DNA from 2 places in the Peribacillus sp. NPDC006672 genome. Region 2 is predicted to be linked to the other one. Evidence: riboswitches for the same ligand, from Rfam matches in the RefSeq annotation. Region 2 holds a riboswitch; the other holds the start of a gene.

Region 1 (4,684 bases), on a different contig from region 2:
GACCATGCAGCGAATTTATTTGGTTTAAAGGAGAATGGTTATATATATACACGACTCCATAATCCCACGGTCAGTGTTTTTGAGGAAAGAATGGCCTTATTGGAAGGCGGTATCGGCGGTTTGGCAACTGCAAGCGGAATGGCAGCCATCTCACTGTCAATCCTGAATATTGCCGGTGCAGGGGATGAAATTGTTTCAGCCTCTACATTATATGGCGGCACGTATAATCTTTTTGAAAACACTCTTCCTAAATATGGGATTAAGGTGAAGTTCGTTTCTCCTGATGACCCAGAAAATTTTAAAAGGGCGATTACGCCAAGAACAAAAGCCATATTTGCTGAAACAATCGGAAATCCAAGTTTGAGGGTCCTTGATATAAAAGCAGTAGCAGACATCGCCCACGAAGCCGGGATACCTTTAATCATCGATAATACCTTCGCTACACCGTATCTATGCCGACCAATTGATTTTGGGGCGGATATTGTCATCCATTCCGCTACAAAATGGATTTTGGGGAATGGAACGACGTTAGGCGGTGTCATAGTGGATGGAGGGAAGTTCGACTGGAACTCACCAAACTACCCTGGCTTTACGGAGCCTGACCCAAGCTACGACGGTCTGGTATACGCCGAGGCAGTTGGACCTGCTGCTTTTATAACGAAAGCCCGAGTGCAGTTGCTTCGTGATTTAGGTCCTGCCCTAAGTGCCCAAAGTGCATTCCAGTTTACGCTTGGACTTGAAACGCTGCATGTAAGAATGAAAGAGCATCTTTCGAACACTAAGTCTGTCATTCAATATTTGGAAAATCACCCTGCCGTGACTTGGGTTTCACATCCTGGTAAGGAGGATCATCCCGATAAAGCCCTTGCGGATAAATACTTGCCAAAGGGAGCAGGATCTGTTGTGACTTTTGGGATACAGGGTGACCGCGAAGCCGGGGCAAAACTTATCAATTCGGTGGAATTATGGTCCCATGTAGCTAATGTAGGGGATGCTAAGAGTTTAATCATCCATCCTGCCAGTACGACCCACCAACAATTGAATGATGCAGGTCTGGCGAAAGCGGGAGTGAGTGCTGATCAGGTCCGGTTATCCATCGGGATTGAAAATGCAGAGGATTTAATAGAAGATTTAGAGCAGGCAATTGAAAAAGCGACGAATATCGTCTCCCTGACGTCTAAAACGGTTTAAGCGAAAAGTCCAGTTCATTCTTTTGCTAGAAATAATATACATTGCGCTCCTTTTTTATCTATGATAAAATTTCACCATACTAAAGAACTTAATGTTGTACAAATATTCTATATATTAGCTCTTATCAAGAGAGGTGGAGGGATGTGCCCGATGAAACCCGGCAACCGACAAGGAGATTCCTTGGAAAGGTGCCAATTCACACAAAGTTTAATTACTTTGGAAGATGAGAGGAAGGCCAGCTTCTTCACCTGCCTTTCTGCTCATGCAGAAAGGTTTTTTCTGTTTCATTTGGAAAAACATTCCTGCGGGCGGAAAAAAAACTGACAAATAATATAGAGAAATCAACTAAGTTCATAGGTTTCATTGGATAAAAGAGGTGAGTATTAATGATTACATTGACGAAAGTAAGTAAGCTTTTCCGAACAGGAAAAGGAAACGGTGAGACTATTAAGGCAGTAAATAATGTGAATGTTGAAATAAATAAAGGCGAGATTTTCGGTATTATTGGTTACAGTGGGGCTGGGAAAAGTACTTTGATCAGAATGCTCAATGGTTTGGAAACACCTACAGAGGGATCCGTTGTGGTGGCTGGGAAGGAAGTTTCAAAAATTAAAGGGGCTCAGCTCCGTAAGGCACGTCAAGAAATCAGCATGGTTTTCCAACATTTCAATCTATTATGGTCCAGGACCGTTCAGGAAAATATATCCTTCCCGTTGGAAATTGCAGGCGTTTCAAAATTTGAACGCATCAAGCGTGTGAACGAATTGATCAAGCTAGTCGGACTGGAAGGCAGAGAAAAGGCATATCCTTCGCAATTAAGCGGAGGGCAAAAGCAAAGGGTGGGAATAGCCAGGGCCCTAGCAAATGATCCTAAGGTCCTGCTTTGTGATGAAGCGACTTCTGCCTTAGATCCACAGACTACCGATTCCATACTCGAATTGCTTGTTGACATCAATCAGCGTCTGGGGTTGACGATTGTCCTGATAACACATGAAATGCATGTAATACGTAAAATCTGTCATCGTGTGGCCGTGATGGAAAGCGGGCAAGTCGTTGAACAGGGACCTGTCCTTGATGTATTCAAGAATCCTAAAGAACAAATGACGAAGCGTTTCGTGCAACAGGTAACGGAACCAGAAGAAACAAAAGAAACGATGGACCATTTGCTTGAACGCTTTCCTGCAGGTAAAGTGATTCAATTGACTTTTGTAGGTGATCGTGCAGAAAGCCCGTTGATCACTAAGCTCGTACGTAACTTCGAGTTGGATGTCAATATCGTTCAAGGTAAAATATCCCAAACAAGAAGCGGTTCATATGGAACGTTGTTTATCCACCTTGATGGCAATGAGGATGAAATGCTCCGCGCAATAGAATTCATAAAAGCACAGCAGGTAGGCGTGGAGGTGATTACTCATGCTTGAAGAATTATTGCCGAATGTAGATTGGGAAGCCATTTTAGAAGCAACGAAAGAAACGCTTTATATGACAAGCATCTCTGTAGTCGCTACCTTTTTTATAGGCATACTATTAGGGTTGATCCTGTTCTTGACAGGGAAAGGTAATATATGGGAAAACAAGGCGGTCAATGCGGTCATTGGTGCTGTCGTAAATATATTCCGTTCCATTCCATTTCTTATTTTAATTGTGTTACTCATACCTTTTACAAAAATGCTTGTCGGTTCTATGATTGGTGAGAATGCAGCATTACCAGCACTTATTATCGGGGCGGCGCCATTTTATGCGCGTATGGTTGAAATTGGCCTCCGTGAGATCGACAAGGGTGTAATTGAAGCGGCTAAATCCATGGGGGCTAAAACGAGTACGATCATTTGGAAGGTCCTTCTTCCAGAGTCGATGCCGGCCCTTATATCCGGGATTACGGTAACTTCGATTGCATTGGTCGGCTATACCGCAATGGCCGGGGTCATCGGCGCAGGCGGGCTTGGTAATCTAGCCTATCTAGACGGCTATCAAAGAAGCAACAATGACGTTACGTTAGTAGCGACTATCGTTATTTTAATTATCGTCTTCATTATTCAAATTATTGGAGATTTGATTACATCTAAATTAGACAAAAGATAAAGGGAGATGAATAGGATGAAAAAGTTTTTAGGATTTGCATTAGTCCTTGTTTTATCGATTGCTCTGGCAGCTTGTGGAGCAGATAAGGACAAAAGCGGCGGCAGCGATACAGAAAAGGAAACGAAGAAATTAGTTGTAGGAGCATCCAATGTTCCGCATGCTGAGATTCTTGAAAAAGCTAAACCTATTCTTAAAGAAAAAGGAATAGAGCTGAAAATTGAAAAATTCCAGGATTATGTTTTACCGAATAAGACTTTAAATGATAAGGAATTGGATGCTAACTATTTTCAACACCTACCTTTCTTAGAGTCGGCCATTAAAGAGAATGGATATGATTTCGTCAATGCGGGCGGAATTCACATCGAGCCTATCGGTCTATATTCACAAAAATATAAAAGCATCGATAAACTTCCGGAAGGGGCAACAATTATTATGAGCAGCTCGGTTGCTGACCACGGACGTGCGTTATCTCTGTTGGAAAAGAATGGCCTGATCAAATTGAAAGAGGGCGTCGATAAAACGACAGCAACAACAAAAGACATCGTTGAAAATAAGAAAAACCTTAAATTTGATGCTAATTATGAAGCAGCTTTACTTCCAAAGATTTATGAGAGTGGCGAAGGGGATGCAGTTCTGATCAACTCTAACTATGCAATCGACGCAGGCTTGAATCCATTGGAAGATTCGATTGCCATTGAAGATTCTGAATCACCATATGTGAACGTTATTGCTGTTAACAAAGGTGATGAAAATAAAGAAGAAATCAAAACGCTAGTAGAAGTATTGCATTCTAAAGAGATTCAAGATTTCATCCTTAAAGAATATAAAGGTGCAGTTGTACCGGTTGATAAATGATTCAAGAATGGCGGCCTGATATAATTCAGGTCGTTTTTCATGTTTAATCACGAAACTGAAGGGTAAAGAATTAATGAAGGAAATAAAATGGTTCACAAATTTGAAAGGATGGTTCACTATCAATACTCTTGATTTAAATGTAACAAGCGAAATGGAAAAGGCGATGCAGTCTTCACATGGGATTGGCTACAGTGAGTACAGTAGGAACTTAGACCTCCGTATCGAGGTTGAGAAGGAACGAGATAGGGAACATGTAAAGTGCAACAAAATGGTCCTTGATCTTCAACGCAAAATTCACGGCTAAGCATATAAAACATTTCTTTAAAAGATCGGTCTGTAGAGGTAAAATGTAAAGTGGTCCGGGAAATAAGGGTTTCCTTATTGGATAAACTTACATAATGCCCGGCAGTCCGATTTTTTCTTTCCTAATCGGAACGTTTATACCTTCCAATCGAATCTGTTGAACATATATTAATAAGAACGAAGGTTTGCCGAATAATAAGATAATTTTAACAAAAGCTAAAATAAGGCAGAATATGCTGTAAATATGCTCTAT
Region 2 (4,684 bases):
ATATGGGAATATTGATTTCTATAGATCAAAGGTAATATTGACCGATTAGCACCATCGAGATATCATGGAAAATAGATTGGTGAAACCGGTCTTATCTTTATAAAAGAAGGTTGATATTTTTGAAAAAAGGGCAGCAAACCAAAGAACGAATCATAAATATAGCCCGGACGCTTTTTGCCACCAAAGGTTTTGACATGACAAGAACGAATGAAATTGCCTCTGCATGCAATGTTTCCGAAGCTACTATTTATAAATACTTTGAAAGCAAAAAAGATTTGCTTCTGGCAACAATTACTCCTAATGAAAAAGAGGAGTCTGAAGACGGGACTAGCTATCTATCTACGGATGATCTTGTAGAGAATCATGTTTGCACCATGATAAACAAAATTCTGGAAAATAAAGAACAGTTTTCGATATTATTTCGGGAAACGCAATTCGATCAAGATATTTCAAAGCAATATGTGGATCAGATTTTCAAGGCGAATGCCAGACATGTAGAAATACAAAAGAGAATAGATAGCGGAGAGATACACTATATTTCTGATATTATCCTATTTAATGTAGGGATCATTTCTTTCACATTGGCATTATCCACTCATTATGAGATTCATCAACAGAAAAAGGAACCATATTTTACTGCTGAGCGAATTAAGAGCATTGCTCAACTTTTGGTTTATGGTATACATGGAAAAAAAAATCATACATAATGTAACGGTCATATTAAAGGCATGAACATCAAGCCGTAAATATGACCGTTTTATTTTTAATGGGAAGCGATCATTCTTGTTGACGAAGTCAATTTGTGAATTAAATAAACCGAGTGTAAGATTTGACTTATATTTTTCAGACTATTACGATAAATGCATACTGCATGATATGACATTATGAGGATCTTATCTGGAAATCATGTTACATGGAGGGGATTTATAATGAGCGAAATCGTAATTTTATCAGGAAGTCCAGCGGTTCCATCAAGAACGGACATATCACTAAAACATATTCAATCTTTAGTTGAAAACGAAGGATTTACCACAACTTATTACTCAATTACGGATTTCTCAGCAGATGATTTATTCGAGGGGAGGTATAATAGCGAAGATATTTTAAAGCTTTCAGAAAAAATTCAAGAAGCTAGAGGAATTATTATTGGTTCACCAGTATATAAGGCCTCATATACAGGTGTATTGAAAGCCTTGATTGATTTGCTGCCAGAAGGGGCTTTTAAGGGAAAGCCAGTACTGCCAATTATGATTGGCGGAAGTAACAGGCATTTACTGGCGATTGACTATGCGCTTAAACCATTAATTTCAATATTGAAAGGCGAGCCGTTGCAGGGCATATATTTTGTGGATAAGGAAATAGATAAACAGAATTCAGAAAACCCGATAAATGATTTGAATTTAGTTGATCGAGTTCAAAGTCAGGTTCAGGAATTTGTAGAAGCGATTCAATTAAGAAATTAAGACTGCAGCGACTTCAACAAAAGGACTGGAATTCGAATAATTATTTTTTTAAATAATGCTAGACGTCAATAATAGGCTAATTAATGAAAATAGGCTCATTTTTTTGGAGACTTTATCTAAAAAAACGAGTCTATTTTCGTATTTAAATGAACATAAAATCATAAATGGAATAGTGTGTATAAAAATAACAGTTCATCCATTATATTAAACCAAGTTATTTTATAAGAAAACTCCATTGACAAGGATTTAATATGTGTTAATATTTAAAATAATAAAACTTATCCAGAGTGACGGAGGGAATTGGCCCTTTGAAGTCCAGCAACCTGCATGATATGCAAGGTGCTACCTCCAACAAAATGTTGATCATTTTGGAAGATAAGGTAATGAATATTTACCTTGGAATCTTTCTATTATGGAAAGATTTTTGTTTTTCGAAAAAATCATTGGCAAACCATAACAATGTAAGGTTGTTTGGAATTATATAAATTTAAGAAATTCATTAATCAGCGTCGAAAATAAGATATTCACGGAATTTCTTAAAGGGGGAACAGGTTTGGATAAAGAGAATCAGCTTGTAGAAATATTTGAACGACTTCAAGAAATGCTTAATTCAATGAAATATGGATCCATTACACTTATTGTTCAAGATGGTAAAATCATTCAAATGGAAAGAAATGAAAAACTAAGAATTAAATAAGGTATCTGCTGACTAGAAAAACTAGAGGCGGGTTTAACTGATATAAAGAGAGTATTGGTTAGATTCGTCTCTTTTTCCTAAGCTTATATAAACTCGAGAAGAATACAACGGGTATTGATCCACAGTTACTCTAACCTGTGAAAGATAGAGCAAGTTCTTAGAGGGGGCAATAAAGTTGGCTGCATTAATAAATTATGAAAATTTCAACACCGGGGATTTACCTATATTTCCTGAAGATAGTGAGACAAAAGGTGCTTTGGAAGTTCTGCAATGGGCGAATGAACAATATGGAAACAAACTCATTTATGCCTGTAGTTTTGGTATTGAAGGAATTGTGCTTACGGATTTATTAGCGAAGGTCAACCCTTCGGCAAAAATTGTTTTTCTGGATACTGATGTACATTTCGAGGAAACTTACCAACTGATCGATCAAGTGAAAAAGCGATATCCAAAGCTTTCGATCGAAATGAAGAAACCTGCCTTGACGCTTGAGGAACAAGCAGCGGAATATGGGGATGAATTATGGCTTAGTGATTCCAATAAGTGTTGTAACATTCGAAAAATAATTCCGCTTACTGATGTGCTTTCAAATGCAACAGCCTGGCTTTCGGGACTGCGGAGGGAGCAATCCGAAACAAGAGCTCTGACCGAGTATATCAACAAGGATAATAAGTTCAAATCGATTAAAATATGTCCACTCATTCATTGGACATGGAAAGATGTTTGGCGTTATGCTCACAAAAATGGACTTCCATATAATATCCTGCATGATAATGGATATCCGAGCATTGGCTGTAAAACGTGTACGGCACCCGCCATCAATGCCGATGACTTACGCTCAGGGCGTTGGCAAGGAGCGCAAAAAACAGAATGCGGATTGCATTTATCTTAAAATAAATAGAAATCATAGGGGGAAATTAGCATGACAATCAGTCTACCGCACGGAGGAACATTAATCGATCTTTGGGAACCAAAATATGATTTTAGTAAAATAACAAAGTCAATCGAAATTGATGAAATAGCATTAAGTGACCTTGAATTGATTGGCACTGGTGCCTACAGTCCGATTAAAGGATTCTTTACGAAAAGTGACTATGAGGCAGTTGTCAAGGATATGAGGCTTAACAGCGGCCATGTTTGGAGCATCCCGATTACGCTGCCTTTGACTGAAGAAGCTGCAGAAACCCTTACTATAGGTGAAGAAGTAACGTTGACTCATGAAGGTGAAACATATGGGGTTCTATCCGTTTCCGATATTTACACTCCAGATAAGCAATTGGAAGCGACATTAGTATATCAAACTGATGATGAGAAGCATCCTGGAGTGAAAAATTTATATAACCGCGGCGATGTATATGTCGGCGGGGAAATAAAGTTGATTAAGAGAATAGAGCGTCCGCTATTTCAAGCTCATTATTTGGACCCAGTTGAGACAAGGAAAGCTTTTGCTGAAAAAGGCTGGGAAACGGTTGTCGGATTCCAAACGAGGAACCCGGTTCACCGTGCGCATGAATACATTCAAAAGACAGCGTTGGAGATTGTCGATGGCTTATTCTTAAACCCTCTTGTAGGGGCCACTAAATCCGATGACATTCCGGCAGATGTACGAATGGAGAGCTATAAAGTGCTGCTTGAAAAATATTATCCCAAGAATCGTGTCTCCCTTGCGGTTTTCCCTGCTGCCATGCGTTATGCAGGACCAAGGGAAGCCATTTTCCATGCGATGGTTCGTAAAAATTATGGTTGCACCCATTTTATCGTCGGACGTGATCATGCGGGTGTGGGCGATTATTATGGTACATATGATGCTCAAAAGATCTTTGGGAATTTTAACGCAGATGAGTTAGGGATCACGCTATTATTCTTTGAACATAGTTTTTACTGTAAAGCATGTGGCAATATGGCTTCAGCTAAAACTTGTCCGCATGGAAAGGAAGACCATGTCATCCTGTCCGGAACGAAGGTAAGGGAAATGTTGCGTAATGGAGAAATTCCTCCAGCTACCTTTAGCCGCAAAGAAGTCATCGAGGTATTGATCGAAGGTCTGAAAAAGAATGAAGTTTTTAACTGAATGGTCACAAATTGAAGGATCACATGAAGAGGGGGATTATAATATGAGTAAAAGTACGAATGTCACTTGGCATGAAACGTCATTGACCAAGGAGCTCCGTCGGAAGCAAAACGGGCATGAAAGCACTGTTCTATGGTTTACAGGGCTCTCGGGATCCGGAAAATCAACGATTGCTAACGCGGTCGCAAAAGAGTTATATAATCGGAATATTCGAAGTTATGTTTTGGATGGTGATAATATCCGCCATGGTTTAAACAAAGATTTAGGTTTTTCTGAAGAGGATCGAACCGAGAATATTAGGCGGATTGGTGAGGTTTCCAAGTTATTCGTGGATAGCGGGCAGTTCGTATTGACCGCCTTCATATCCCCATTCAGGGCAGATCGGCAGATTGTACGTGATCTACTCGAAGAAGGGGAGTTTATTGAAGTATACATAAAGTGTCCGATCGAAGA

Evidence for each region. A riboswitch is a leader RNA that binds a small molecule or an ion and turns the genes downstream of it on or off. The one in region 2 is predicted to bind S-adenosylmethionine.
Region 1: another riboswitch for S-adenosylmethionine. It lies ahead of ACQKKK_RS07530 (methionine ABC transporter ATP-binding protein); the one in region 2 lies ahead of ACQKKK_RS10530 (YezD family protein).

What each region holds. Positions count from the first base shown of each region.
Region 1 is NZ_JBNNOR010000003.1:342,847-347,530, forward strand. Features, by position in the region: gene ACQKKK_RS07525 (O-acetylhomoserine aminocarboxypropyltransferase/cysteine synthase family protein) at 1-1,191, shown strand, start outside; SAM riboswitch class I at 1,310-1,421, shown strand; gene ACQKKK_RS07530 (methionine ABC transporter ATP-binding protein) at 1,578-2,612, shown strand; gene ACQKKK_RS07535 (methionine ABC transporter permease) at 2,605-3,273, shown strand; gene ACQKKK_RS07540 (MetQ/NlpA family ABC transporter substrate-binding protein) at 3,289-4,128, shown strand; gene ACQKKK_RS07545 (hypothetical protein) at 4,202-4,432, shown strand.
Region 2 is NZ_JBNNOR010000005.1:228,026-232,709, forward strand. Features, by position in the region: gene ACQKKK_RS10520 (TetR/AcrR family transcriptional regulator) at 120-707, shown strand; gene ssuE (NADPH-dependent FMN reductase) at 930-1,463, shown strand; SAM riboswitch class I at 1,739-1,845, shown strand; gene ACQKKK_RS10530 (YezD family protein) at 2,044-2,160, shown strand; gene ACQKKK_RS10535 (phosphoadenylyl-sulfate reductase) at 2,348-3,052, shown strand; gene sat (sulfate adenylyltransferase) at 3,083-4,231, shown strand; gene cysC (adenylyl-sulfate kinase) at 4,275-4,684, shown strand, end outside.